3 regions of the Hydrogenoanaerobacterium sp. genome follow, and region 2 is predicted to be linked to each of the others. Evidence: predicted binding sites of a transcription regulator. Region 2 holds the regulator's gene; each other region holds the start of a gene.
What was found. The regulator Rex, encoded in region 2, represses fermentation and respiration genes when NADH is low (regulators of the CRP and FNR family bind a similar motif). The targets are predictions, from matches to a motif close to ATTGTTAANNNNTTAACAAT.
Positions count from the first base shown of each region.

Region 1: gap (type I glyceraldehyde-3-phosphate dehydrogenase) is a predicted target of Rex. The motif match lies at 6,236-6,255, and genes of this name have one in related genera.
Region 3: RTV33_RS10195 (NAD(P)H-dependent oxidoreductase subunit E) is a predicted target of Rex. The motif match lies at 4,374-4,393, and genes of this name have one in related genera.

Region 1 covers NZ_DALZQO010000023.1:243-7,642, reverse strand. The annotation lists gene RTV33_RS12470 (sigma factor-like helix-turn-helix DNA-binding protein) at 1-331, shown strand, start outside; gene RTV33_RS12465 (iron-containing alcohol dehydrogenase family protein) at 514-1,632, shown strand; gene RTV33_RS12460 (inorganic diphosphatase) at 1,680-2,210, shown strand; gene RTV33_RS12455 (MerR family transcriptional regulator) at 2,347-3,084, shown strand; gene RTV33_RS12450 (DUF421 domain-containing protein) at 3,176-3,799, opposite strand; gene RTV33_RS12445 (ribonuclease Z) at 4,042-4,959, opposite strand; gene gap (type I glyceraldehyde-3-phosphate dehydrogenase) at 5,168-6,169, opposite strand; gene RTV33_RS12435 (HAMP domain-containing sensor histidine kinase) at 6,435-7,400, shown strand, end outside.
Region 2 covers NZ_DALZQO010000008.1:72,801-84,365, forward strand. The annotation lists gene RTV33_RS06795 (ECF transporter S component) at 1-569, opposite strand, end outside; gene RTV33_RS06800 (extracellular solute-binding protein) at 1,064-2,128, shown strand; gene RTV33_RS06805 (PHP domain-containing protein) at 2,286-3,029, shown strand; gene RTV33_RS06810 (permease) at 3,423-4,517, shown strand; gene RTV33_RS06815 (isocitrate/isopropylmalate family dehydrogenase) at 4,635-5,795, shown strand; gene RTV33_RS06820 (redox-sensing transcriptional repressor Rex) at 5,819-6,478, shown strand; gene RTV33_RS06825 (helix-turn-helix transcriptional regulator) at 6,515-6,775, opposite strand; gene RTV33_RS06830 (hypothetical protein) at 6,876-7,016, shown strand; gene RTV33_RS06835 (hypothetical protein) at 7,115-7,525, opposite strand; gene RTV33_RS06840 (glucose-6-phosphate isomerase) at 7,589-8,926, opposite strand; gene RTV33_RS06845 (D-alanyl-D-alanine carboxypeptidase family protein) at 9,037-10,227, opposite strand; gene RTV33_RS06850 (HPr family phosphocarrier protein) at 10,359-10,589, opposite strand; gene mtaB (tRNA (N(6)-L-threonylcarbamoyladenosine(37)-C(2))-methylthiotransferase MtaB) at 10,927-11,565, shown strand, end outside.
Region 3 covers NZ_DALZQO010000015.1:62,973-74,043, forward strand. The annotation lists gene aroF (3-deoxy-7-phosphoheptulonate synthase) at 1-670, shown strand, start outside; gene RTV33_RS10165 (hypothetical protein) at 721-906, opposite strand; gene RTV33_RS10170 (PHP domain-containing protein) at 980-1,678, opposite strand; gene RTV33_RS10175 (DRTGG domain-containing protein) at 1,678-2,010, opposite strand; gene RTV33_RS10180 ([Fe-Fe] hydrogenase large subunit C-terminal domain-containing protein) at 2,072-3,397, opposite strand; gene RTV33_RS10185 (anti-sigma regulatory factor) at 3,438-3,866, opposite strand; gene RTV33_RS10190 (DRTGG domain-containing protein) at 3,863-4,216, opposite strand; gene RTV33_RS10195 (NAD(P)H-dependent oxidoreductase subunit E) at 4,608-5,102, shown strand; gene RTV33_RS10200 (ATP-binding protein) at 5,109-5,666, shown strand; gene RTV33_RS10205 ((2Fe-2S) ferredoxin domain-containing protein) at 5,663-6,034, shown strand; gene nuoF (NADH-quinone oxidoreductase subunit NuoF) at 6,048-7,835, shown strand; gene RTV33_RS10215 (NADH-dependent [FeFe] hydrogenase, group A6) at 7,854-9,596, shown strand; gene RTV33_RS10220 (CPBP family intramembrane glutamic endopeptidase) at 9,989-10,918, shown strand; gene sleB (spore cortex-lytic enzyme) at 10,972-11,071, opposite strand, start outside.

The DNA.
Region 1 (7,400 bases), on a different contig from region 2:
AACCAAACGCGTATTTACCGTAGAGGACATCGACAGCATTGCATTGCAGGCACAGCAGTGCCTGGACAGCGAAAATACCAACCGCCAGTTTCTCACCGCATTGCTGCGTGCAACACGGCACGCGGTAAGCCACGAGCTCACCGCCCGCCAGCACCAGTGCTTTACCCTGCATTATTACCGCGGACTTTCGGTGAATGAGATTGCCGCTGAGCTTGCTCTTGATTGCTCCACCGTTTCACGGCATATCCGTGCCGCACGTGAGCGCATTCGCCGCCATGCACATTATTGCATCTTTGCCTATCGTGATTCTCCGCGTGGTTTCGATTGTTAGCTTTCGCATCATTCTAATAATTTCTTATTGCCGCTTGCTTTCATTCGCAATTCACCTTATAAATTGCTACATCATAATAACTGCATTATAATACGATTGGCGCGTGTTTTTTTGCAATTCTACTTGCCTTGCTTGCAGCAAGTGTCTATAATAGACTTATATTAAATAGTTGGAGGTACCAGATGAATTTTGACTTTTATCTACCCACTCATGTCATCAGCGGTACAGGTTGTGTTCGCAATGGCGGGGCAGTTTTTTCTTCCCTTGGCAGAAAGTGCCTGATTGTAACCGGCAAAAACAGCGCCAAAGCATGCGGTGCACTGGATGACTGCACTGCGGTTCTGGACGAGCAGGGGATTGCTTACCAGGTGTTCGACGGCATTGGGCAAAATCCACTGCTTTCCTCCTGTGAAACGGCAGGCCAGGTTGCACGTGAGTTTGGCGCGGAGTTTCTCATCGGCATTGGTGGCGGTTCTCCGCTTGATGCAACCAAAGCGATCGCATTTTTTGCCTGCAACGATCTGCATGGCACCGATATTTACGGCGATCTGCCCAAAAATGCGCTGCCGATGGTGCTCATTGGCACAACCGCCGGTACAGGCAGCGAGGTGACCCCATATTCGGTACTCACCATCGATGAAACGGGACGCAAACGGTCTTTCCGAGACAAGCACGGTCTTTCCTATGCATCCTATGTTTTCTCTGACCCTAACTATACGGCTTCACTTTCGTATGATTTTACGGTAAGCACCGCGCTCGATGCACTTTGCCATGCAATAGAGGGCTATTTTGCCTCTACCGCCACTGATATCTCTGACCTTTTCGCAACACGTGGCATCGCCGTAATTGTAAAGGCACTGGAATCAATCAAAGGCAAAGCCGACGGTGCGGAGATTACCATGCGTGAGCGTGAGCTGCTGCTTTACGGCTCGCTTTATGCGGGTGTTACCATCAATACAACCGGTACCGGCTTTTGCCACCCACTCGGTTACTTCCTCACGGAAGAGTACCAGGTTCCCCATGGGCAGGCATGCGCAATCTTTCTGCGTGGATATCTCGACGAGGCAAAGGAGCACCTGTGTGAGAAATACGCCGCTTTGTTTAGCACACTGGGTTACGGCGACAGTACGGTTTCAACACTGATTGGCGAGTTGCTGAATGTAAAGCTGCCCAGCCTTACCGAGGAGCAGCTGCGTGAAGTTGCACAGCGTAGCGCACCCACTGCAAACTTTTTGCACTCCCCCGGTGTTTTTACCGAAGAAAAAGCTTTTGAACTTTTAAAAAAAGTTTTTCAGGCATAAAATAGCATTGTGCAGGTAAACTGCATAAGGAAACGGTGGTATCAATTATGAACATCTGGCATGACATCAACCCCAAGCGTATTTCCCCCAAGGATTTTATGGCAGTCATCGAGATTCCTACCGGCAGCAAGAAAAAGTACGAGTTGGACAAAGAAACCGGTCTGATTGTTCTTGACCGCGTCCTTTACACCTCCACCCACTATCCTGCGAACTACGGCTTTATCCCCCGTACCTACGGTGATGACCTCGACCCGCTGGACGTTCTGGTGCTCTGCAGCGAGCCTATGGACCCATTGACGCTGGTACGCTGCTACCCCATCGGTGTTATCACCATGATCGACAACGGCAGGAATGATGAAAAAATCGTCGCCATTCCGTTTGGGGACCCCACCTATAACAACTACCGCGATATTAATGACCTGCCCTCCCACATCTTTGACGAGATGATTCATTTCTTTCAGGTCTACAAGGCGCTCGAAAACAAAGAGACCGCAGTGAACGAGATCGAACATGTGGAAAAGGCCGTTGAGGTTATTCAAAAGGCTCTGGAATCCTATATTATTCATTTTTGTAAATAGCGAAAAGGGACGCGGTTGCGTCCCTTTTTATATACTGCAAGGGCTTGTCAAATTTTTTATAAAATTTTTTAATTGCACTTGACTCTCACGTAGCGTTATAGTTTACAATACAGTGGAAGGAAGCAGGTGATAATCCATGAATAAAACTGTTTATCAGGTTGCAAAGCTAACAGGTATCAGTGTGCGCACACTGCATTACTACGACGAAATAGGGCTGCTGCACCCCAGCGAGGTTACCGAGGCCGGGTACCGCCTTTACGATGATGCATCGTTGGAACGGCTGCAGCAGATTTTGTATTTTCGCGAGTTGGATTTTGCGCTGAAGGATATCGGACGAATTTTGGATGCACCCTCCTTTGATAAAAACAGAGCACTTGCGAATCACAAAGAATTGCTGGTTCTAAAACGCAACCGGCTGAGTTCTTTGATTGCACTGGTAGACGATACGTTGAAAGGAGAGAAAACAATGAGTTTTAAAGAATTTGATAAGAGCGAGATTGAAGCTGCTCAAGAAAAATACGCAAAAGAGGCAGAAGCGCGCTGGGGCGACACCGATGCCTTTGCCGAAAGTAAACAAAAAACAGCTGGATATGGCAAAAAAGAGTGGGCTGCTATTACTGAAGAGGCAAACAACATTTATGCCGCTTTTGCCGCAAATATGGATAACGATCCGTCCGAGCCCAAAGTGCAGCAGTTGGTTGCCGACTGGCACAGCCACATCACCCAATATTACTACAACTGCACCAAAGAAATTCTAGCCGGTTTGGGGGAGATGTACGTTGCTGACGAGCGTTTCACCCAAAACATTGACCGGCATGCCATTGGGCTGGCAAAATTTATGCGCGATGCCATTCGTATTTACTGCGAAAAATAGCACAAAATTTACTTGCTGATGTGAAAGGGAAGCTGTATTGCAGCTTCCCTTTTCTTTTATTTTCTGCTGCATTCGTATCTGCCCGTCTCGTCTACTCAAACATATCTCTTGTCATTTTCTTTTTTATTTTTACGTAGACGCTCAAATTATTATCGCGGTCACAGGTCGCGAGAAATACATCCTCAACTTTTGAGACTTCTTGAGCCTGCAACTGTTTTTGCAGCCATTGTTCATTGTTGCCTGTAAATTTAAGATTGTCCGGCAGAATTTTTCCGTCGATGATGACATTAACCACCGCTTTTTCTTGAGCAGGGGATAAATTTAAATCGCAAGGTGTTACCGGACGCTGCGAGGACAAAGGCAAAAAGCTTATTTTACCGTTTGGCTCCAAAATTGCTGTTTGAATGTTGGCAATATTAAAATACCCATTGGTTCTGCACTGCGACAAAAATTCACTGACATCCAGCTTTGCTTTTTTTAAATTTTTTTCAAAAATTTTACCGTCGTCATATAAAATCAATGTTTCGCCCGTTAAAAAGCGGCGCAGCTTAATTGATTTGCTGGTGGCAATTGAAAAAGCAACCGAAAGCAAGGCGTATACCACCATGGCTGTGAGCGGCTTTTTAAAATCATCTTCCAGTGCGGTTGCCATCTCCGCAGCGATTGAGCCGATGGTAATTCCATTGATATAATCAAACATGCTAAGCTGAGACATTTGGCGGTTTCCCATCAGTTTAGTTAACAGAAAAAGTGCGACAATTGAACCCAACGAGCTAAGTATAATGTATAGGCATTCTTTCATAGCGGTTTCCTTTCTGGTAACGTAGCAAATCTATCATTACATTCCATCTTATTTAGGTTGCTCATAAAACCAGATTATTATAACCATATCGTAAAAGACAATTACCTTTCAATAAAATTTACTTTGTTGCAGTTGGGTTGCTGCGGCTGTAAAGCTTAATCTTTGGAATTTCCAAGCGTAGTACAAATTCCATCATGTGCTGCAACCGTCTGGGGAAAGATTTTTCGAGCCTCGTCGAGATACTGTTCGGGATTTGCCATAGCTGGGCTGTAGTGTGTAAGCCATAACTGCTTTACACCTGCTTTTTTTGCAATTTGGGCACTGTCTGAAAACACCATGTGCCCCTTTTCTTTCATTTTATTGTGCAGTGTATCATCACCGTACATCCCCTCGCAGATCAGCAAATCGGCACCGCGAGCAAAATCGGAGATTTCATCTATCGGCTGGGTATCGGTGCAGTAGCACACCTGAATGGGATCGCGCACTCCGTCCAAAACCATGTTCGGCTCAATCACACGTCCATCCTCCAGTTGAATTGCCTGACCAGCATGAAGAGTTTCATAAAGCGGCTTTGGTATTTCAAGCTGTTGTGCTTTGAAGGGGTTGAAAATCGGTTTGCGCTTTATTGCAATGCGATACCCCAAACAGGGCATTCCATGTCTCAGGGGTAAGCAGGAAATTTCCATTTCGCTCTTTTTCAGCTTCTCTGCCCTATCCCCCTTTAACTCTACTAAATCGATTGGATACGGCTGAACGGGAACGATTGCAGTTAAGGCGGATACTACCCGCTCTAAACCCACAGGGCCGGCTATGATAAGGGGTGTTGTTTTACCAGTGTTGCCCAGTGTAAGCAAAAGACCGGGCAGCCCGGCTATATGGTCGGCATGAAAGTGCGTAATCAACAGTACGTCTAAACGGCTTAGCTTGCAACCGGCTTTTTTCAGTGCAATTTGCGTGCCTTCGCCGCAATCAATCAAAATCGCTTTGCCCTGGTACTCAACCCAGCAGCAGGTAAGCCACCTATTCTCGAGAGGAAGCACCCCACCGGTCCCCGGCAGGCATACATCTAACATCCTTTTCCCTCCTTTTACATTCACCAATCCTCTTGTTTTTGCATCATCGTATTTTAGCCTAACTATGATTATGTCCGATAATGGCAACAATATGGAATGTAAAAAATAAAATCTGTCTAATAAAAAAGCACCTCTTTTTGTAATACAAAAAGAGGTGCAGCATGTTACAGTAAGACGCGTTGCCGTGCCTTAATAAGCTGTTTTCAGCTTATTTGTTTTTGTCCATATGCTGGATGAGCATGAGGACTTTGTTGGAATAGCCCCACTCATTGTCGTACCAGGAAACCAGTTTAACAAATTTGTCGGTCAGTGCGATACCAGCTTTAGCATCAAAGATGGAGGTGCGCTCGTCGTGGATAAAGTCGGAAGAAACGACATCATCCTCAGTGTAACCCAAAATGCCTTTGAGCTCATTCTCAGAAGCAGCTTTGACAGCGGCGCAAATCTCATCGTAAGAAGCAGGTTTTGCCAGGTTTACAGTCAGGTCAACAACCGATACGTCCAAAGTAGGAACGCGGAAAGACATACCTGTCAGTTTACCGTTAAGCTCGGGGATAACCTTGCCAACTGCTTTTGCAGCACCGGTGGAAGAAGGGATGATGTTGCCGGAAGCAGCACGTCCGCCTCTCCAGTCCTTTTTGGAAGGACCGTCAACGGTTTTCTGTGTGCCTGTGGTTGCGTGAACTGTAGTCATCAAGCCGTCAACAATGCCAAATTTGTCATTGATAACTTTTGCCAGAGGTGCCAGGCAGTTTGTGGTGCAGGAAGCGTTGGATACGATGTCCATATCTTTGGTGTATTTGTCGTTGTTAACGCCCATAACGAACATAGGAGCATCTTTAGAGGGAGCAGAGATAACAACTTTTTTAGCACCTGCTTTGATGTGAGCCTGAGCTGTCTCCATAGTAGTGAAAACGCCGGTGGACTCTACAACATATTCAGCGCCGCAAGTACCCCAAGGAATGTTTGCAGGGTCTTTCTCTGCGTAGAATTTGATCTCTTTGCCATTTACAACAATAGCATCATCGGTGTATTTGATGTCGCCCTTGTACTGGCCGTGCACGGTGTCGTAACGGAGCATATATGCACAGTAGTCAGGTGTCATGAAAGGATCGTTGATTCCAACAAATTCAATTTCAGGATTATCCAAACCTGCACGGAAAACTAATCTACCAATACGACCAAAACCATTAATACCAACCTTAATCATGGGTGAAACCTCCTAAATTTTTATTCTACTCATATTTTATCTCAAACAGACAAAAATGACAAGCACTTTGTGATATTATTAACTACAAATTCGTTTTTTTGTATACTTGTTTCAAAACCTGTAAATATTTGCTCAGCTTTCTAATAAATATTGTTTACTTCACCCCCTTATTTCTATATAATGTGAAAAGATAGAATAAGAATTGACATAAAATATGCCTATTTATTTTATTATTTGATATCAGGTTGAAAGGTGATATACTGCTATGAAGAAAGGCGTTGCCTGGTGGGGTACTCCATATATTAAAATTTTCCAGAATTTGTCGTACCCCGTAATTTTGCTGGATAGAGACCTTACCTTTAAATGGGCAAATGCAGCGGCAGAAACGCTTTTTACCCCTGAAATAATCAACGATGTTTCCAATGAATTTATTTTGAATCATTATGTTTCGGTAATTTTAGATCAGCTCATTCAAAATCCGCCTATTCAGCTGGCCTCACAGGGTTTACTAGGCGGCAGCTACGATTGCCAGATTACCCCTGCCCTAAACGATGAATGCCCTGACGGCTATATTATAAAATTATTTAAGGATACTTTTTTCGATAACCATTTGCAGGCGGACGGCATTGACCATACTCTTGCAACCTTTGCACATCAAACGCGCAATCCGCTTTCCACCATTTTTTCCGCGCTTTCTGGTATCACTCGCTGCAATGATGAGCTTGAGGATCCGGATATTCGCGAATATGTAAGCAAAATTACGACACAATGCTACCGGCTGCTACGCAGCAGTACCAACATTACCGAGATAAACCGGTTTCAATTTGGTCTCTCCGTATTTTCCCCCCGGAAACAGGATTTATGCCTGTTTTTAGAACAGCTTTGCCGAATCGTTTCCGTTATGATTGAAAGCATTGGCATTCGCTTTCGCTACTCGGTTCCCGGAGAGCCGATTATCACCATGTTCGACTCGGAGAAAATCTCCACCGCAGTGCTCAACCTCATCTCAAATGCTGCAAAGTTTATTGGTGGAACCGGTGAGATTCTAATTGTACTCAGCATCAACAACGGGCATGCTGTCATAACGGTCAGCGACAACGGCCTTGGAATTAACAACCGGATTTTGCAGCGGGTATTTGACCCTTATTTCAGTTACGACCCGCACACTACCGGAATTTGCGGCGATGGGCTGGGGCTTACGCTGTGCAAAATGATCGTGTTGGAACACAGC
Region 2 (11,565 bases):
GTTCGAAACAGCGGAGCGAGAATGACTGCGGTTACCACCGCAAACACCGCGTTGATGCTCGAGGTAATCAGCTTAGTGGAACAGGTGATAAGCGCTGTCTCAAATCCATTCCCCGAAAGCCACAGCTGCAAATCCAATCCGTTTGCTTTGAGCAGCAGCTCGATCATGGTTTTGCCGAGGTGCAGTACCATATAGGTGAGCGAGCCCGCAACCGCCGCAATGATGTTCCATTTTGTGCTCTTCGCCTCCCTGCCATGTGAATGAGCAATTTTGCCGCACACAAAAGCCATCAAAAAGAAGAAGACCAACGTAAACGGGGCACTATCCACAAACATTGGGTTGGTCAGGTCAAAAAGTGCTGAGCCAATTCCGGCAGCCAAGCCGCCGCGAACACCGCCAAACAACAGCCCTGCCAGCAAGCAAAACAGGTTTCCGGTTTTCAACATGGTAGGCCCTGCAGGGGTGGGAATCGGCCCAATTTTTAAAAACATTGTTGCAACAAAGCATACCGCAGCCATCATGCCTATGGCTGCAAGATCATAGGTGGAAAGTTTTTTGCTATTCTGCATCGTAGATGCCCCCTCAAGTATTATGTAGCCTTATTTTAGCGCGAGGACAAAGGTAGATGCAAAACACTGCAGCTTTTTATATTTTTATTGAAAATTGTATATGTTACCTAATTTTAAATGCACCATAAAAGAGCAACCCGTATTATATGCACAATCAGCTAAGCGATATGGTAATTATCTCAGGGGGAAATAAAAAAACCTTACCAAGAACCTGTTTTATGTAAGTGCAAATTTGGGCATATCGTAGAAAAATACTGCTGTATCGTTATCAACGCAAAAGCAAACAAAAATAGAGTTGGGTAAGGTAATTTTAGTTTATATGTACTACTGCAGTGTGCGATTGTGACGCAGAGAGAAAAGATATGTAAAAATCTTTTCTTAAATGTGGCAATATATGTGGTTTTTTATCCCCTAATATGTTAAAATAACTGGTGTTTTAAGGTAAAAAGCATCATTATTATTACGAATATATTTGGAAACGGGGAGCTTTTAACGTGAAAAAACTGTTGTGTGCTGTTTTGACGGCGCTGGTTCTGCTGGGGCTTGCAGGCTGCGGAAAAGAAAAGAAAGAGGAAGTTCCGGCGATTGTACCCGAAAAGGCACCGGTAAACAACGTACTCACCATCTATTCACCGCTGCCGCAGGAGTTGCTCGATGCAGCAATCGAAGGCTTTGAGGCACAAACCGGTGTTGAGACCGAAGTAATTTGCGACAGTGCCCAAGTGCTGATTCAAAGGCTGAACGCAGAGAAAAATGCACCCAAGGCCGATGTTCTGTTTGGCGCGGGGGCAGAAGTGGTAGCACAGTACAAAACACTGTTTACCACCTACGAAACGGCTGAAAGCTACACACTTGACCATACATTTTTGAGTAAGGACAACCTGTTTACCCCGCTTACCCCTATGCCGATTGTACTGATGTACAGCAAAGAGCAGACAACCAAAGCCCCCGAGGGTTGGGCAACGCTGATAAACAGCAGCTACAATGGTTGGGTTGCATTTGCAAACCCACAAGAATCGGGAACCTCGTATACAACCTTGTGTGTTATGGCACAGTTGAAGGAGCTAGGTGACGATTACGTTGAAAAGTTTGCCGTGAACCTGGACGGTAAAATGCAGGGTGGCATTTCAGATGTTTATTCCAAGGTTGCCGCGGGCGAGTTTGCAGTAGGCGTTACGTTGGAGGGCAGCGTGCAGAAATACCTCGATGCGGGTTACGAAAACACGGTGGGCATTGCATACCCCGCAGAGGGCACAACCGCCGCATTGGAAGTAAGTGCAATTGTTGCAAATGCCACACATGAGGAACTGGCGCAAAAGTTTGTGGATTATGTCAGCGGTGAGGAGTTTCAAAAAATACTGGTAGAGCAGTTTCAGCTGCGCACCGTGCGCACCGACCTTGCCGATCCGGAGGGTTTAACCGCGAAAAAAGACATCAAATTTGTAGATTACAATGTGGCACAGGCAGTGAACAACAGGGCTGACCTGATCCAAAAGTTTACCACTGCGGCGAAGAAAGCGACCGACGCCAACGCGGCAGACAAGACTGCCAAAAAGTAACGGGAAGATCAGAGTATAAAAACGCTCTGATCTTTCTTTTGCTGTTCGCAAATTTGTGCTATAATATAGGTTAAAGCATTTATTGGGCTGTGCTCAAACGGCTGGCTGCAAAATGCATATAATTTTTCGGCGGGTATTTCCCGTAGAGGGTGAAACAATGAAATATTTTGATCTTCATACCCATACCGTAATGTCGGACGGTGATTGTACTCCGCAGCAGCTGCTTGATACGGCGAACAGCAAAGGTTATGGGTTGGGCATCTCCGATCATCTTTTTTGCTGCAAGCTACTGACGCTGCGCGATGTGGAGCATTACCTGAACGAGCTTGACCGCTATGATGTATTGCATGGTGTGGAAGCAAACCTCGGTGAAAACTTTACACTGCCGCATAAACTGGATGAACGCGTGGACTACGTGATTGCAAGCGTACATTCGGTGCAAGACTTAAATGGAGAAAGCCTGCAGCTTGGCCCCTACTTCTGCGACCGTGCGGGTGACGAAGGTGCACTGCCCTACACCCGTACTTTTACGCAGGATGAAGCAAAATACTATCTGGAGCAGATTTTACGTATTTATGAGTTTGATTTTAAGAACCAGCGTGTGGATATTTTGGGGCACTGCACGGTACACCCGTTTTACGACGCCCTGTTGGGGCAGCAGCACCTCTCCGACTGGCAAGATGAAACCGTTGCACTCTGCAAAAAATATGACGTTGCAATGGAAATCAGCGGACTGTGGCACTGCCCCGACGAAGAGCTCATTCGAAAGGCACATTTGGCAGGCGTCAAATTTTCGCTGGGCAGCGACTGCCACCAGCCGAAGCATACCTGTAACCTCGACTATGCCCTGAATATGCTGCACAAACTTGGGGTTGCTGAAGACCGGCTTTTTACAGCCTAGCCATAACCTAAAAACAAACTAACACATGTGTATCATGCGCCCGCGCGGGTACAGGACTATAAGGCTTTGTATGCACAAACAACGCGCGGAATGTGCACTACTGTTGTGGCACGCGGGGGATTCATAAGGGGGAACGTGTCAGAAAGCCCCTGCCTTTTTGCCTCAACGTTCCCCCTTATGCGTGCTTTCTTGTGAAACTTCTTTGCACGGGCAAAGAATGTTTCCCGTCGCGCGGGGACGGAACCCCGCAGGCATATGCTTAAAGTAAACTGACCTAAAAGAAAGAATCTAAAACCTTGAAACCCATAAATTGGGTAGATAAAACAACTTAAACGACCTACGGCGGCATCGCCGTAACATAAAAACAAACAATATGGGCAGGTGTCTGCGTTCGTGGCAGAATCATACTGCAACGGTACATCCCTGCCCGAGGAGCCAGTGGCGGCATCGCCGCAAGAAGGAATAACTTTTATGAAGCTTGGATTAACCTTTTTACATCAGCATGAATCCGCATTGGACGGTATGCTGGAAACATTATTTGAATCGATGGGTCTGTCCCATCAATGGACGGAATTTTTGCTGCATTTTATTACGGATATCGTCAACTTGTTTTTGATTTTATTTGTGGTAATGTTCGCGGTATCGCTGCTGCAAACCTATATTCCGTTCGATCGCCTGAAAAAGAAGCTGTCGGCGCTGGGCAGTGTGTGGGGCTATCTTCTCGCACTGGCACTGGGTGTGGCTTCGCCGTTTTGCAGTTGCACCATCATCCCTGTGGTGATGGGCCTGATTTCGGTGGGCGTACCGGTGCAGGTTGCGCTGTGCTACCTCACATCTGCGGCTTTACTCAACGGCGGTGCGGTGGTTACACTGTTTTCCACCATGGGTGCTCAGTTCGGTGGAATATATGTGGCGGTATCGGTGCTGATTGCTGTACTCACCTCAATTCTGATACGTCCTTTTGCAGGTAGAGAGAATATCATCAGCTATGATATGGGGCATCATCACGGTGACCACTGCCATGACGACCATTGCCATGACGAGCACTGCAATAACCACAGCGAATGCAGCCATCACGAGCCGAAATCGCGCGTGGGCTACTGCGTGGATAATGTATGGCATGTTCTGCGCCAGACATGGCTGTATATGATACTGAGCGTTGCACTTTCGAGTGCGGTGATCAGCTTTGTGCCGATAGAAACACTCAATACCGTGATCGGGCAGCAAAATGTGCTTTCGCCGCTGCTTGCAGGGCTGATCGGTGCACCGATCCATGCCGATGTATTTTCGATTTTACCACTGTTGCAACTGTTGCGTCCGATTAATTTTTCGGCAACCATGGCGTTTGCTTTGGGTGCTATGGCAATCTCGATTCCCGAGGTGGTATTGCTTAGCCGCGTGTTTAAGGCGAAAACCATTGCAGCATATGCAGTGCTTCTTGTAGCTTTGTCCGTGGCGGCAGGCTACGTTACCTTGTTGGTGCTATAATCTATTGCATAATAGCCCTTTTTCGCATATTTTTCTCGTTGACAACGATTTAACAATGGTTTATTATAAGAGCTAACTATAGAATTACGATTACGAATATAGAACAGGGGTGCCAATATGGAACAAAAAGTACAGGCTGCTGCGGCTCATTTTGCCGCATTGGTTGAGGCGCAGCTTGCGCGTGTAGAGCGCATGAAAACAGTAAAAGACTTTGTGGATTATTTAAAACTGGATAAAATTATAATTGGTGTTTGCGGTGGCGACGGCATTGGCCCTGTCATTACCCATGAGGCAGAGCGTGTGCTGCGTTATCTGCTGGCGGATGAGATAAAAGCGGGCAAGGTGGAGTTTCGCGAGATTGACGGGCTCACCATTGAGAACCGCGTCGCATGCATGAAGGCGATTCCCGACGATGTGCTGGCGGAGCTGAAGGAGTGCCATGTTATACTCAAAGGCCCAACAACCACACCGCGTGCGGGCGACCCGTGGCCCAACATTGAGAGTGCCAACGTTGCAATGCGAAAAGAGCTTGACCTGTTTGCAAACGTACGCCCCGTAAAAGTACCCTCTGAGGGCATTGACTGGACTTTCTTCCGCGAGAACACTGAGGGTGCTTATACACTCGGTTCCTGCGGCATTAACGTAGATGATGAACTGGCGTTCGACTTTACCGTCACCACCACCGAGGGAACGGAAAGAATCGCCCGCCTTGCTTACGATTACGCCAAGAAAAATGGCAAAAACCGTGTTTCCATTGTTACCAAGGCAAACGTTATAAAAACAACCGACGGCAAGTTCTTAAAGCTTTGCCAGAACATTGCAAAAGAGTATCCCGACATCGCAACCGATGACTGGTACATCGATATTATGACGGCGAAGCTGATTGACCAAAAGCGCAGAAAAGATTTTCAGGTTATGGTGCTGCCCAATCTCTACGGCGATATCATTACCGATGAAGCGGCAGAGATGCAGGGCGGTGTAGGTACCGCAGGCAGTGCCAACCTTGGCAAACGTTATGCGATGTTTGAGGCAATTCATGGCTCAGCACCCAGAATGATGGATGAAGGCAGAGGCTGCTATGCAGACCCTTGCTCGATGCTGCGCGCGGCTGTTATGCTGCTTTCGCACATTGGCCACCAGACCGAGGCGAACAAGCTGGAGCGTGCACTTGACATCTGCATGTACGAAGAGAAAAAACTTACCATTACAGGACGCGACACCGGCGCTACCTGTGAAGATTTTGGCAACTATGTTATGAGGACGATTGAATCTCTGTAAATTTGTTGGAAAAGGTGAATGCAATGAACAAACAGGTATCTATCTCTGTTATCAGACGACTGCCGAGATATTACCGCTTTCTTGGTGAACTTTTGAAAAACGGAATACATAGAATCTCCTCGCGTGAGCTCTCCTCTCGTATGGGGCTTACCGCGTCACAGATCAGGCAGGATTTAAACTGCTTTGGCGGGTTTGGTCAACAGGGCTATGGCTACAATGTCGAGGCATTGTATGGCGAAATTGCCCATATTCTCGGGCTAGATCAGAACTATAAAACCATTCTTATCGGTGTAGGTAACCTCGGCCGTGCGGTTGCCAACCATATGACGTTTGACGGTAGGGGCTACAGTCTGATTGGGTTGTTTGACAGCAACGAAAAAATTGTGGGCGAGGTTGTGCGTAACATTACCGTTATGGATATGAACCAGATGGAAGATTTTTGCATCAAAAACAAGCCCGATGTTGCAATTTTGTGTACCCCGCGTGAAGCGACACAGCGCATTGCCGACAAGCTCGTGGAGCTTGGTGTGCGTGGCTTCTGGAACTATTCGCATTACGATATTAACATGAAGCACCCACATGTTGCGGTAGAAAACGTTCACCTCGGTGATAGTCTGATGACCCTGTGCTACAAGGTAAAGGACATCGATTACAAAGACACCGCTGACAATGCGGAAAATTAAGTGCAAAAGGCTGCGATCGATTGATCGCAGCCTTTTTTATAAACCAGAGGTACAATCTGTAAGTGCTTCGAGGGATACCTTCAGTACTGCTGCAAGTGCTATCAACTCAATATCTGTGACAAAACGCTCACCGCTTTCAATTCTTTGAATTGCGTTTTTATCAATATCAAGCCCTTGCCTTTGCAATTGATCTGCAAGCATTCGCTGTGAAACTTTAGGATTTAAACTTTTTCGTATCTTGGCTATATTCTTGCCGCAGATATTATTTCTGCCATCAGTAGCTCTGTTTTTATACATACAACACCAACTTTGACACTTAGTTATTGTCATTTAAACTATTGTATGATAAAATGGAGCAAAATATGACATCTGCTGAATGTCAAAAGGAGAGGATAAAGTGCCGGACTACGAAAAAATGTACCATGTACTGTTTAACAAGGTGACCAATGCGATCGAACAGCTGCAAACGGCGCAGCAAATTACCGAGGAAATTTGTATTGCTACAGATGAGCAGACAGACAAAAAAGAGGATGGCTAAGCCATCCTCTTTTTATTTTTTACTATTACCGCCCGAAGCAAAAAGCTTTATGCGAGTAAGCACTCTGCCCAGGCTGTGCTGCCGGGCGGATGCCCGAATCAGACGATATATTTTTTAACACTTTCGGGAAGCTCAGATGCATCGCAGGAAACGGTAAAGATGATAGTAGCCTTGCTTACTTCAACAAGGGCATTCAGGCTTTCGATAAATGCAGCAAACTCGTTGAAATCTTTGCCGCCAATTTTCAGCGTTCCATCTACAAAGATTTCGGAAATATCGTAGTTGCCTGCAAAAATACCTGCGAGGAAGCCGTAAAAAGCACTGTAGTTCTCAACCTTGTAATCTTCAATATCAATCAATCTTACCGCATGGTCAATATTATAGGTCATTTTAAGCCCTTTTTCGACGCATACAATGTTGCCGGTTGTTGTTTTAACAGCTGCGTTGATCTGATTGATGAGTGTTTTGGTTTTACCGGAGCCTTTGTTTCCCACAATGAGCTTAATCATGTTTTATTCCTCCCAGTTTTTGGTGTATTTTGGTATCACCCTACGGCGATTTTTGTGTACTTCTTATTTGAGTTTTGCTTCCAACTCCGCCTTCATATCTTCATAACCCGGCTTGCCAAGCAGTGCAAACATGTTCTTTTTGTAGCTCTCAACACCCGGCTGATCAAACGGGTTGACGTCCAGAGTGTAACCGGAGATCGCACATGCTTTCTCAAAGAAGTAAACCATGTAGCCAAACTCGTATTCATTCATTTCGGGGAGCTCGAGTACAATGTTGGGTACGCCGCCCTCGGTGTGGGCCAAGATAGTGCCCTCCAGCGCTTTTCTGTTGACGATGGACATATTCTGCTCAGACAGGAAGTTGAGTCCATCGGCGTTGGATGCGTCACGCCCGATAAACAAATCGGTTTTGGGCTTTTTAATATCCACAACCGTTTCGATGAGGATTCGCTCACCCTCTTGAATGTATTGGCCCATTGAGTGGAGATCGGTTGAGAAGGTTGCGGAGGATGGGAACAAGCCTTTGTTCTCTTTGCCCTCGCTTTCGCCGAACAGCTGTTTGAACCATTCTGCCATCATGGTGAAAGCGGGCTCATAGCTGACGAGCATTTCAATCGATTTGCCCTTGCGGTACAGACAGTTGCGAATAGCCGCATAGCGGTAGCAGTCGTTGGAGGCAACATCGTCATTGTCAAGCTCTTTCTGAGCGGCTGCCGCGCCTGCCATAACCGAATCGATGTCGATACCGGCAACAGCGATGGGCAAAAGGCCAACCGCGGTGAGAACCGAAAATCTGCCGCCTACGTCATCGGGAATACCAAAGGTTTCGTAGCCCTGCTCGTTGCACAGCTGCTTAAGCGTGCCACGTGCTTTGTCGGTAGTGCAGTAGATTCTGCCCTTTGCACCGTCAACACCGTATTTTTTCTCGAGTAGCTCGCGGAAGATGCGAAATGCCAAGGCAGGTTCGGTGGTGGTGCCGGATTTGGAAATAACATTAATCGAGATATCCTTTCCCTCACACAGCGCGAGAATTTCGTTTAAATAAGCGGGGTTTATGTTGTTGCCTGCAAAGAATATCTCAGGTGTGTCTTTTTTCAGGTTGTTGTAGAAAGGGGAACGGAGCAGCTCAATGGCAGCTCGTGCGCCGAGGTAGCTTCCGCCGATACCGATGACGATTAAAATATCGCTGTCTTTTTTGATTTTTTCTGCGGCAGCTTTAATTCTTGCGAACTCTTCTTTGTCGTATTCGGTAGGGAGATTCAACCAGCCCAAAAAGTCGTTGCCTTTGCCGTTGCCTTCATGCAGGGTTTTATGTGCAGCCTTAATCTCGGGGTAAATTGCATTGAGTTCAGCATCTGTTAAAAAGCCCTTCACATAGTTGGCATTTAGTTTCATTGCCATTTAAAATTCCTCCACTTTCTATGTCTCTATTCTACAATATTACAGCATTATTTGCAAGTATCTTGTTCGAATATATTAATAATTTATGCATTTTTCACAATAAATTCATTTTATTTTAACTTTATCAGCGAGCCGAATAATTTTTTCATTCCGTTGGGGAAAGTCATTCGCTCAACACCGCAAGCCGCCTTCAACGGGTACTCGGCAATGGGGTTGCTGTCGAGCGAAATCAAAACTTTACCGAGAATCTGCCCTTCCTCAACCGGTGCAACAACATCCGGCACCAGACTGATGCGCTGCTCAAGCTTTTGCTCATCACCCTGTTTCACCACAATTGCCTTTGGAGACTCATATTGCACTGCAACCTCGGGCTGTGTGCCACGTAAAACCTTAACGGGGTTAAGCTGTGCATCAATGTTCGGTGGGGTTGCCATGGCATAGTTTGCAAAGCCGTAATCAAGCAGCTTGCGGGCGCCTGCAAAACGGTCATCGCTTGTGGGTGCACCCAGCACCACCGCCACCAGCGAAAGCCCTTTGCGCTGTGCCGAGGCAGAAAGACAACTGCCCGCACCGTTGGTTGTACCGGTTTTTAGCCCGGTGGTGCCGTCGTAAAAACGCACCAGCTTATTGGTATTTACCAGTTGTGTTTTGCCGCCGCGCAACGAATCCATCCATACGGTGGTGTATTCTTTGATTTTGTCATGCTTTAACAACTCACTGGACATAATGGCGATATCACGCGCGGTGGTTAAATGCTCTTTTTCATCCAATCCGCATGCGTTGCGGAAGGTGGTATTGTTCATGCCCAGCTCCTTGGCGCGTTCGTTCATCATCGCCACAAAGCCCTCTTCGCTGCCAGCTACCGCTTCGCCCAACAGTACCGAGGCGTCGTTTGCAGAGGAGATTGCCGCCGCCTTGAGCAGGTCGTGTACGCTCATCTGCTCATTTGGTTCCAACCAAATCTGGCTGCCGCCCATGGTTGCAGCATGCTCCGAGCAGGAAATCATATCTTCCATTTTTAGTTTGCCCGTATCGAGTGCCTCCATAACCAAAAGCAGCGTCATAATTTTTGTAATCGAAGCGGGTGGCATCAGCTCATCGGCGTTTTGTTCGTACAGTACCTGTCCGGTGGTTTGCTCCAGCAAAATTGCTGATTTTACATTCATTGCAAGGTTGCTTTGCTCCACAGGGAGCGAAACGTCCTGGTTTTCCGCCTCGCTGGCGAGCGCGGGCTGTGCGCCGAATGCACACAGTAAAAATGCCAAAAATAAAGCAAGGGTTCGTTTACCTATTGCAGACATAAAAGCACTCCCATTCGTTCACATGTTGCTACTAGTGTATGCAGACAAGGGAGTAAAAAATGTGCCTTCATGCAGGATAGCTGGACAGCATCTAAAAAAATGCCACCCAGCTATTTATGTTGTTTATTTGGTTATGACACAATGAAAGACTTAATCTCGTCCATAAACGAGTCGCAGTTGTCACTGTACACCTGCATTTTAATCGGTTTAGACAGGTCGAGGCTAAAAATACCCATAATCGATTTTGCATCGATTGCGTATCTGCCTGAGATCAGATCCACATCAAAATCGTACTTGGAAACGGTGTTTACAAAAATCTTGACATCATTGATTGTGTTGAGAAGAATCGTAACTTCTTTCATAACAGCAATCCTCCATTTCTATTATAATTTGTAAGGATTATTACCATAATTACAATATATCAGCCGTGGGTTTTTAAGTCAACTGCTAATTGTAATTATCTGTGAAATTTATTATAATAATACATAGGAAATAGGCTTTTGCAACAAATTTATTTACCCACTAACCCGCAAGCATTATGACATTGGTTTGAAAGCTGCTGTGCAGCAAATTTTATACCTGTTTTCTTCGTTCTTTATCGAAAAACCATCTAGACAAAATTTGGTTGCCGCGCAGGGTGCGTCGAATTATGACGGCCGGTGCGGCAAGCTTTATTTAAATAAAAAATGGAGGGCGAACATGAGAGCCGCTTTTTACACACTGGGCTGCAAGGTGAACCAGTATGAAACACAAATTTTAGAGCAGATTTTTTATGATAATGGGTTTGATATTGTCCCACCCGATTCCGGGGCGGATATTTTCGTGATCAATTCCTGCACGGTGACCTCTTCAGGCGATAAAAAAACAAGACAGGCCCTGCGCCGGTTTAAACGTGCCAACCCGCTGGCGGTAGCCGCACTTACCGGCTGCTTTCCGCAGGCGTTCCCCGACGCGGCAGAGAAAATTCCTGAGGCCGATGTGATTACGGGCTCGTACAACCGCAGCAGCCTGCTTACCAACATTCAAAAATATTTGGAAACAGGTGAGCGCGTCATCGATATTACTCCGCATGAGCGGGGCGAGAAGTTTGAGAGCATGAAGGCGAGCCAGTTTCTTGACCGCACCCGTGCGTTCATCAAGGTGCAGGACGGCTGCGACCGCTACTGCTCCTACTGCATTATACCCATGGCGCGCGGCCCCGTACGCAGCAAGCCGCTGGAGGAGCTTAAGGAAGAGCTGGAGGGCCTTGCAACAGCAGGCTACAAGGAGGTTGTGCTGGTCGGCATCAACCTGCCTTTCTACGGTAAAGAAACCGGCGGCAAGCTGCGTTTGATTGAC
Region 3 (11,071 bases), on a different contig from region 2:
ACAGCAAATTAAAAAGAGCGGTGCACAGTTTTTGCGCGGAGGTGCATTTAAACCCCGTACCAGCCCCTATGCGTTTCAAGGGCTGGAGGCAGACGGCTTAAAGCTGCTGCTGGAGGCGAAAAAGGCCACAGGGCTGCCGGTTGTCACTGAAATTATGAGCCAAACCCACATCGATCTGTTCGCCGATGTGGATATTATACAGGTTGGTGCTCGCAATATGCAGAATTTCCAACTGCTCAAAGAGTTGGGGCACAGCGATAAACCGATTCTGCTCAAGCGCGGGCTTGCCAACACTTTGGAAGAGTTTTTGATGAGCGCCGAGTACCTTATGGCAGGCGGAAACAACAACATTATTCTATGCGAGCGGGGAATACGCACCTTTGAAACCGCCACACGCAACACCCCCGACCTCACCGCCATTGCGATGATCAAGCGTCAGTCGCATCTGCCCGTCATTTTTGATCCCAGCCATGCCACCGGAATTCCATGGCTGGTTGAACCGCTCTCCAAGGCGGCTATTGCAATCGGGGCCGACGGCTTGATGATTGAGGTGCACAACAACCCTGAAGCGGCGCTGTGCGACGGTGCACAATCGCTTAACTTTGAACAATTTGATCAAGTGATGGATACCGTCAAACAACGCGTTGCCGTGGAGAAAAAGGTTCTTTAAGAGCACAAAAAGCCACCGATTTTAGATCGGTGGCTTTTTTATCGATTAATTCAAAGTCTGGCAAGTGCCATAAGCACAATGTAAACAAGCAACAGAACAAACAAAACCACCATGCCCATGCCGGTGAACCGAATCTTGTGGTTTCCGCTGGAGATACCTTTTGAGATAAAAACAATGCCCGCAACCAAAAGCAAAAGGGCGATGACGGGAAGAATTTTAAACAGTAAAACGGACATAACGATACCTCACAATCTATTAAACAACAGCTCCAGTATACCACCAACGCTGTAAAAAAGATAGGCGAAAAAGTTAAATTTTTGTGCTCAGAAAATATGCCCACAGGTCATTACAGGGCAGTTCGTTTTCTGCCTCCGAAATCTCCCACAGATAATGGGCGTCGGAGTTGTGTACAATCAGCGGCGGCGCAGAGCAGGGCAGCAGGGGCAGCATTTGCGGAAGTTTGCGCCTATCCTTAACCTCGTAAAGCGTAAAGCCGCACTCGGGCGGTACCATGCCAAGGCTGGATGTAATGCTGTACGAGGTTTTTTCGATGTGCGCGGGAAAGCAGATGCCGCCGAACTGCTCCATCAAACCGGTAAGCTCCATAATGCTGATTTCGCATGCATTGATGAGCAGCTTTGGCTCATAGCCTATGATACAGTCCTGCGCGTCGAGAATACGCTGTTCCCCGAATATGGCAGGGTCGTTTGGTACATCGGGCAGGCGCGCGTAGACGTAAGCATCAAATGCCATTGCCTGCTCCGGCGTGGGGAACAGGCACACTGCGTGAATTTCCTCTGCGGTGTTAATTTCCATTCCGCACAGCACCTTTAAACCGCTTGCCTGTGCTGCGGCCCAAAGTGCGGGGCAGTTTTTGCAGGAGTTATGGTCGGTGAGGGCAATGGTATCAAGCCCCTTGAGCACCGCCATATTGACAATATTGTTGGGGGTCATATCATTGTCACCACAGGGCGAGAGCGCCGAATGAATGTGGAGGTCGTAATACATCAGTGAATCGCCTCATGAATGGCGAGTGCCGCCTCAAAAGCAGGCTGCTCGGTACGCAAGACAGCTACACCCTGCGCGGTGGCTTTGGCAATGGCAGCTTGGTCGATTGCCGCGTTTTCTGCCAGCACAAGGCAGGAGGTATCGGCAAGTACTGCCACCGCAATGGCATTGATGTTGCCCATTACGGTGATCCAGGCGCTGTCGGCGGGCGCGCGTGCCATCGCCCAGCTGAGCAGGTCGCAGCAAAACACACCGGTAACATCACGGGTGAGCCCGTCGCCTGCACACACAACATCAAAGCCGCATTTTATCGCAACTTGTTCCACCGTCATAAAATCAGTCCTTATCTGTTAATCTGGGTTCTGCACTGCGTACGCAGCGTTATTTGGTGCGCTAAGGGGAATCGTCGCTATCGCCGACTTTAAAGCTTTGGGGAATATGCCCCTCCAACAGCGCGAGCGAGGAGGCGATCTCCTGCATATGCGTTTTAAGCCGAAAGATACAATCGTCGGTTGTGGCGTAACCGCGCACCACATCCTCGGCAAGTGCCTTGCAGCTAGGTGCACCGCATGCGCCGCAGTCAATGCCCTGGAAGGTGGATGCAATTTTTTGCAGCTCAGAAAGCTTGCTCATTGCCACCGAAACGTCGGGATCAAGCTGAAGCACCGGCTCATACTCGAGCGGGGTATCAAATTTAGAGTAGGCGGGGATATGGTCGCCAATGCGGTTGCAGGCGACGGGTAGATATTTACGGATGCGTTTTAGCTTTGCCTTGGCAATGTAGGGGTTTTCTACCGTGAGCACGCCGCCAACGCAGCCTGCCGAGCAGGCGTTGAGCTCGACAAAGTCGAGGTCGGAGTATTTTTCGTCCTCCAAATCCTCCAACACTTTAATGACGTTTTCAATGCCATCCGCTGCCAGATAGCGGTCGTTGAGAAGAGCGTAAGCTTCGCCGCCACTGCTGCCCCAGCCCACACCCACACGGCCTACCGAAACCAGCTCCTTGGGGGCTGCGGCAACAACCTTCATAGCAGAAATCAGCTTGGGGTAAAGGTCGCTAATGGCGAAAACGCCGTCGATGGCGCTTTTTTGTGTACCCAGCGGCATTTTTACCGCGGTTACTTTGGCGGGGCAGGGGGAGATGAAAAATGCCCCCACTTCATCGGGCTTGTAGCCGAGCTGCTCCACCGCGTTCTTTTTTGCCATACGCGCTGCAATTTCAACCGGTGCGAGAATTGGCAGCACATTGCCGATAAGATCGGGGAAGCGAACGCGAATCAGCCTGGAAATCGTGGGGCACGCCGAGCTGATAACCGGACGCTGCAGATTCCCTTCGCTGAACAGCTTTCGGGTTGCGTCCGATACGAGCTCTGCTGCCTTTGCCACCTCAAACACATCATCAAAACCCAGCTGAATCAGTGCAGTTAGCACAATATCAATGTCGTCGAGGTTGTTGAACTGCCCGTACAAAGCGGGAGCGGGCAGAGCAATTTTATATCGGAAGCTGTCAAGCAGCTCCATTTGGTCAAAAATAGGCTTTTTTGCATGATGCGGGCAAACACGAATGCACTCACCGCAGTCAATGCAGCGGTCGGAAAGAATCTTTGCTTTGCCGCCGCGCACCCGAATTGCCTCAGTGGGGCAGCGCTTGATGCAGTTGATACAGCCCATGCAGGCATCTTTATCCAGGGTAACCGAATGGAAAAACTTTGTTTCCAAACAAAAATCACCTCCGTCTTCACAGATTGCACAATGCAATCTACGATTTTATAAAAACACGCATTTTTACCGTAGTGCCAACACCTACCGTGCTTTCAACAATCATTTCGTCGGTGTAATTTTTCATGTTGGGCAGCCCCATGCCTGCGCCAAAACCGAGCGAGCGCACATCGTCGGGTGCGGTGCTCCAGCCCTCACGCATGGCAAGGTCAACATCCGGTATACCTGGGCCGGTGTCGGTAAGTATCATACGAATTTCATCCGAGGAAATATCAACGGTAATCTCGCCGCCGTGTGCATGTATCACCATATTAATTTCGCCCTCGTACACTGCAATGGCGACCTTACGGATAATATCGGGTGCAAGTCCAATTTGTTTAAGGGCCTTTTTAATGCTGGATGAAGCTTCCCCTGCGCGGGTAAAGTCATCACCCGGCACCGTATAATGAAATGTGATTGCCTGTGTCACGAATGATCGCAACCTCCCCGCAGTCCGTTATCAAAGAGAAGACCACAGGCGGTAAACATACGGTAAGCTGTGGCGAGCACTGTAATGCCGCGCTCCTGCGCAAGGGTGAGCACGGTGTCGTCGGGTGTCTTGCCGCGCACAAAAACAACGCAGATAATATCCATCATCTCGGCAGTGCGGATAACCTGAGGGTTGACAAGCCCGGTCAGCAGAACCGACTGGTCTTTTACAAAGGCCAGCACGTCGCTCATCATGTCGCTGCCGCAGGCGGTATTTACCTCGCGCTCCATCGACTCTCCTTCGCACAGAACCTCTGCCTTAAGAATTTGTTTGATTTCACGAATCGTCATAATATTCCCCCATTTTAAAAAATGACAAGTAGAGTATTTCCCCGCCACAATTAAATTAATATACCCATTATATCATTTCGCATATGGGGAAAGCAAACAAAACAACGCTCTGGAGAAAAACAAATTTGTACAGAAGGTCAAACAAAAATCACGAGAAATTGATAGTTTTTTAACAATAATTTAGCAAATGTGCACAATATAACTTTGGGAAACCTACGAAGAAAGTAGAAAAGAAACGAAAAATACGCAATTTTTTATAAGTTTATGCGGAAAAGCAGTAGATTTTTACAATCCGCTCTGTTATACTTTTATTTAAATATGCCACAGGTTGCACCAATGCGCTTTAGGGTTCGCGCAGGTGCGTCTTCGGCACACCAAGGAGGTTTATTTGATGGCTAAAACATGTGTTCCGTTTCAGGGTACGAAGGAACAGGAAGAAGCGCTCCTGAAAGTAATAGAAAACCACAAGGAGCAAAAGGGCGCTCTGATGCCTATTTTGCAGGAAGCACAGGGAATTTATGGCTACCTGCCCATTGAAGTTCAGAAAATAATTGCGTTGGGTCTCGATCTTCCGCTGGAAGAGGTTTACGGCGTTGTAACGTTCTATTCGCAGTTTTCGCTTAACCCCAAGGGTCAGTACAAAATATCGGTATGTCTTGGTACTGCCTGCTATGTAAAGGGTGCGGGCGATATTTACGACAAATTGATGCAAAAGCTTAACATTAAGGGCGGCGAATGTACCCCCGACGGCAAGTTTTCTCTCGAAGCGTGCCGCTGCATCGGCGCATGCGGTCTTGCCCCTGTTATGACAATTAACGAAGATGTTTACGGCCGTTTGGTTTCCGATGATATCGAAACCATTCTGGCAAAATACGCTGACAAATAAAAGGTTATGCAGGAGTTATCGCTCAATATATTGGATATAGCGCAGAACTCTGTCAAAGCGGGTGCAACCGAGATACAGATTACAGTATCCCAAAGCACGGCACAGGACAAAATGACCATTGCCATTGCCGACAACGGCTGCGGTATGACCGCAGAGGTGCTGCAGCGGGTAATTGACCCATTTTACACCACCCGTACCACCCGCAAGGTGGGGCTGGGGGTACCGTTTTTTAAGATGGCGGCAGAGATGACCGGTGGGTGGATGAGCATTCAGTCGCAGGTGGGGGAAGGAACGACCGTTACCGGTGAGTTTGTACTCTCGCACATAGACCGGATGCCGCTGGGCGATATGGCGCAAACCATGTGCTGCCTCATCAGCTGCAACCCCGACATTCAATTTGTGTATAAACACGAGACGGATGATGCAAGCTTCACCGTGAGCACGCGTGATTTTACCGAGGTGCTCGGTGATGTGCCGCTGAATACCCCGCAGGTGATGGAGTTTATCGAAAGCTATATTAGAGAAAATACCGAGAATTTGAACGGAGGTACAGTTAGCATATGAAAAATTTAGCAGAGCTTCAGGCATTGCGTGATCAGATGAAGACCAATATGGGCGTTCGTCATGACGATTTGGATAATATCAGAGTGGTAGTTGGTATGGCAACATGCGGTATTGCAGCAGGTGCTCGTCCCGTGCTTACCGCGTTTTCGGAAGAGGTTTCAAAAAGAAAATTAAGCAATGTTACCATTGCGCAAACAGGCTGCATTGGCGTTTGCCAGTATGAGCCGGTGGTTGAGATTTATGTGCCCGGCAAAGAGAAGGTTACCTATATAAAAATGGCACCAGAAAAGGTTGCTAAAATTGTCAGCGATCACATCGTAAACGGCAATCCGGTTAACGAGTACACAATCGGAGCAATTGCGAAATAAGGAGGAGCAGATTATGTATCGTTCTCATGTACTGGTCTGCGGCGGCACCGGTTGTACGTCGTCGGGCAGTGAGCAAATTATTGGCGCGCTGGAAGCTGAAATTCAGCAGGCGGGGCTTTCGGAAGAAGTAAAGGTTATCAGAACAGGCTGTTTTGGTCTGTGTGCATTGGGTCCCATTATGATTATTTATCCCGAGGGTGCATTCTATTCCAGAGTAAACCCTGAGGATATTTCCGAGATTGTTTCGGAGCATCTTGTCAAAGGCCGTATCGTGACCAGACTGCTCTACGATGAAACCGTACATAAAGATGAGATTCAGTCTTTGAATGAAACTCAGTTTTATAAAAAGCAAAACCGCGTAGCGCTAAAAAACTGCGGTGTCATCGACCCTGAAAACATCAATGAGTATATTGCTTACGACGGCTACCAGGCGCTGGGTAAGGTTCTTACCGAGATGACCCCGGATGACGTTATCCAGCTGATGAAGGATTCTGGGCTCCGCGGGCGTGGTGGCGCGGGCTTCCCCACTGGGCTGAAATGGAGCTTTGCAAAAGCTTCTGTAAATGACCAAAAATTTGTTGCCTGCAACGCTGACGAAGGCGACCCGGGTGCGTTTATGGATCGTTCGGTTCTGGAGGGAGACCCCCATGTTCTGATTGAAGCGATGGCGATTGCCGGCTATGCAATCGGTGCAAACCAGGGCTTTGTTTATGTGCGTGCCGAGTACCCCATTGCGGTGAAACGCTTGCAAATTGCAATTGATCAGGCGAAAGAGCTTGGCTTGCTCGGCAAGAACATTCTGGGCACAGGCTTTGATTTTGAGCTCGACATCCGTCTGGGTGCCGGCGCATTTGTGTGCGGCGAAGAAACTGCGCTGATGACCTCGATTGAGGGGCACCGCGGCGAGCCGAGACCTCGTCCCCCGTTTCCGGCGGTCAAAGGTCTGTTCGGCAAGCCCTCCGTGCTCAATAACGTGGAGACCTATGCAAACGTACCTCAAATCGTGCTCAACGGTGCCGACTGGTTCCGCTCCATGGGTACTGAGAAATCCGCCGGTACAAAGGTGTTCGCGGTAGGCGGCAAAATCCACAACACCGGTCTGGTTGAGGTTCCTATGGGTACCACTCTGCGTGAGATCGTCGAGGAAATCGGCGGCGGTATCCCGAACGGCAAAAAGTTTAAAGCGGCACAAACCGGCGGTCCTTCCGGCGGTTGTATCCCCGCAAGCCATCTTGATATTGAAATCGACTATGACAATCTGTTGTCCATCGGCTCTATGATGGGCTCGGGCGGTTTGATTGTTATGGATGAAGACACCTGTATGGTGGACATTGCAAAATTCTTCCTCGAGTTTACCGTGGATGAGAGCTGCGGCAAATGTACACCTTGCCGTGTGGGTACCAAACGCCTGTACGAGATTCTTGACAGAATCACAAAAGGCAAGGGTGAGATGGAAGACATTCAGCGCCTAAAGGAGCTTTCGGCGTTCATCAAAGAGAATTCGCTTTGCGGCTTGGGCCAGACTGCACCCAACCCGGTTCTTTCTACACTCAACTTCTTTGAGGATGAGTACGTCGCGCACATTCAGGAAAAGAGATGCCCGGCAGGCGTTTGCAAAGACCTGCTGCGCTACTCGATTATTGAAGATAAATGTAAGGGCTGTACCCTTTGCGTACGCGTATGTCCTGCAGACGCAATTACGGGCGAGCTAAAGAATCCGCACAAGATCGACGTCCACAAATGTGTAAAATGCGGCGCTTGTATAGAGAAATGTCGTTTTGGCGCGATTGTTAAGAAATAAGAAGGGAGTGTACCATTCATGGATATGGTTAATATTAAAATCAACGGTATGCCCTTGTCCGTGCCGAAGGATTCTACTATTCTTGAGGCTGCACGGGTTGCCGGCATCAATATCCCCACACTTTGCTACTTGAAAGAGATTAACGAGATCGGTGCATGCCGCATCTGTATGGTTGAGGTAAAAGGTGCGAGAAGCCTTGTTACCGCTTGCGTTTACCCGGTAAACGAGGGTATGGAGGTTTTTACTAACACACCCAAGGTGCTGGAAAGCAGAAAAACAAACCTGGAGCTTGTACTTTCCACCCACAATAAAAAATGTCTCTCCTGCGTACGCAGCGGCGATTGTGAGCTGCAAACACTCTGCAAAGAGTTTGGCGTGGATAACGAAAACCACTTTGACGGCGAAGTCAACGAATACGAAATTGATGCCTCGGCGGCTCATATGGTTCGCGACAACAGCAAATGTATTCTTTGCCGCCGCTGTGTAGCTGTTTGCGCACACAATCAGGGTGTTGGCGTAATCGGTGCAAATCAGCGTGGTTTTAAAACCGAAATCGGCTGTGCATTTGAGGCACCTCTTGCAAAAACCACCTGCATCTGCTGTGGTCAGTGCATCACCGTATGTCCCACCGGTGCGCTGTATGAGAAGGATGCGACCGATAAGGTTCGCAGTGCAATCGCAAACCCCGAAAAGGTGGTTTTGGTTCAGACTGCACCTTCTGTTCGTGCCACACTGGGTGAGTGCTTTGGCCTGCCCATCGGCACCGATGTGGAAGGCAAAATGGTAGCCGCGCTGCGCAGACTTGGCTTTGACGTTGTGTTCGATACCGACCTGGCTGCCGACTTTACCATTGTAGAGGAAGCGAACGAGCTGGTTGAGCGTGTTCAAAACGGCGGCGTGCTGCCCATGATTACCTCGTGCTCACCGGGTTGGGTAAAATACTGCGAGCATTACTTCCCCGAAATGATCCCCAACCTTTCCACCTGCAAATCGCCGCAACAGATGTTTGGCGCCATTGCAAAAACATGGTACGCTGAGAAAAACGGCATTGATCCGAAGAACATTGTCAGCGTGAGCATCATGCCCTGCACCGCGAAAAAGTTTGAGCTTGCGCGCAACGACCAAAAGGCAGCGGGCGTGCTTGATGTAGATATTTCGCTCACCACCAGAGAGCTTGCCAGAATGATTCAGCGTGCAGGCCTCGACTTTGTCAACCTGCCCGATGAAGATTTTGACGACCCAATGGGCGAATCCACCGGTGCGGCGGTAATCTTCGGCGCAACCGGCGGTGTTATGGAGGCTGCACTGAGAACTGCGGTTGAAACACTGACCGGTGAAGAGCTGAAAACCTTGGAGTTCACCGAGGTTCGCGGCACTGAGGGCATTAAAGAGGCTACCTATAAGGTTGGCGGCTTGGAGGTTAACGTTGCAGTTGTTTCGGGTACTGCAAACGCGAAAAAGCTTTTGGAGGCTGTGAAGAACGGCGAGAAAAACTATACCTTCATTGAAGTAATGGGTTGCCCGGGCGGCTGTGTAAACGGCGGCGGTCAGCCGCAGCAGCCGGCTTCTGTCCGCAACTTTGTGGATTTGAAGGCACTGCGTGCAAAAGCGCTGTACACCAACGACGAAAACAAAACCATTCGGAAGTCTCACGAGAATCCTTCTGTGAAGAAGATTTACGAGGAGTACTTTGGTAAACCTGGCAGCCACAAGGCGCATGAAGTGCTGCATACCTCTTATGTAGCGCGCGAGCGTTTCTAACGAATCTATTTAAAAGAGCCATCCGTGAAAAAACGGAATGGCTCTTTTTGCATTAACACTGCACTTATTTGCATCTTTACTAGATAGAGGTATATTGCTGCTTGTTGGGTACTATATTCCTTTTGGTTTTTAATCATAAATACGGTTAAACAAACATTATTAATTGGGACGATTGAAAGTGAGCGAAACGGTCTGCCGTTTTCTTTACAGAGTATACATGATATAATAACTGCATTACGGTTATTATATTTTATTGAAATGCCTTTGACTCGCCCCTTACGGGGCAACCGCCAAAATGGCGAATTATATCATAAGCGCTACGCTTTTTATGACATAATATAAGCAGATTATATTAAGGACAGACAACATCTGCAAAAGAAGGGTTTTATTATATGGAAGAAACGGATATCTTATTTGCCCAAAAGAAAATGAAAAAGGCATTCTCTCGTATCGGCTGGGGAATGACTGCACTGCTTGCGTCAACCTATCTCTCGCAATTTGGTATATCGCTGTTAGTAAGGCTGTATGCGCCCCAATTTACAAAAAGTGAAGTGCTATGGTGGGGGCTTACCACAATTCCTCTGTATGTTTTTGGTGTGGCGGCACTTTGGCTGATCACCCGCACTATGCCAGAGGGCGAAACAAAAGAGGGGATAGACCTTTCGGCAGGGCAAATCGGTGCGCTTACCTGCATCACGCTGGCTATGAGTATTGTGAGCGGATTAGCATCCCTCATGCTCAACGGCATACTCGGCATCATCAAGGGCAGCCCGGTTGCCAACCCCTCCGTCGCGATTGAGAAGATGCACATTGTTCCTACCTTTTTGGTGATATGTATTATTGCGCCGGTGGTGGAGGAGTATATTTTCCGCGGCATTCTCATTCGTAAGCTGCGGGGTTACGGCGAGGCAGTGTGCGTATTTGCCTCGGCCTTTCTTTTTGCTTTGCTCCACGGTAACAGCTATCAGCTAATCAGCACCTTTGTAATAGGGGCGGTGCTGGCATATGTTACGGTGAAAACCAATACTATTGTATATGCTATCTTAATTCACATGTCAAACAATATAGTTGCAACCATTGCCGCCCGAATAACGGCGACACAAAACATGGCGGCAGCTTCACTGTTTTCGATTGGGATGATGGCGATGATTATTTCGGGCTGTGTTTTTCTGGGCTTTGCCATCAGACGAATCAGCCTGGATAACAGCGGAAGTGATATTAGCATATGGGTGCGGCTGCGCAGCTTTGTATTAAGCCCTGGTGTAATGGTATACACTTCTTTAAATACCTTGCTTATTGTATACTCAATTTTTTTCGCATAGCAAATAAGAAAAGGAGTCTCTGTTCAGAGGCTCCTTTTTATTGCGGACAGCGGCTATTTGCAGAATAAATGCTTTCCAATGCGCTTGATGACGGGGCGGGTACGCATCCATTGGTTTGAGGTTTTATCGGGGTTATAATAGTAGATTGCGCCG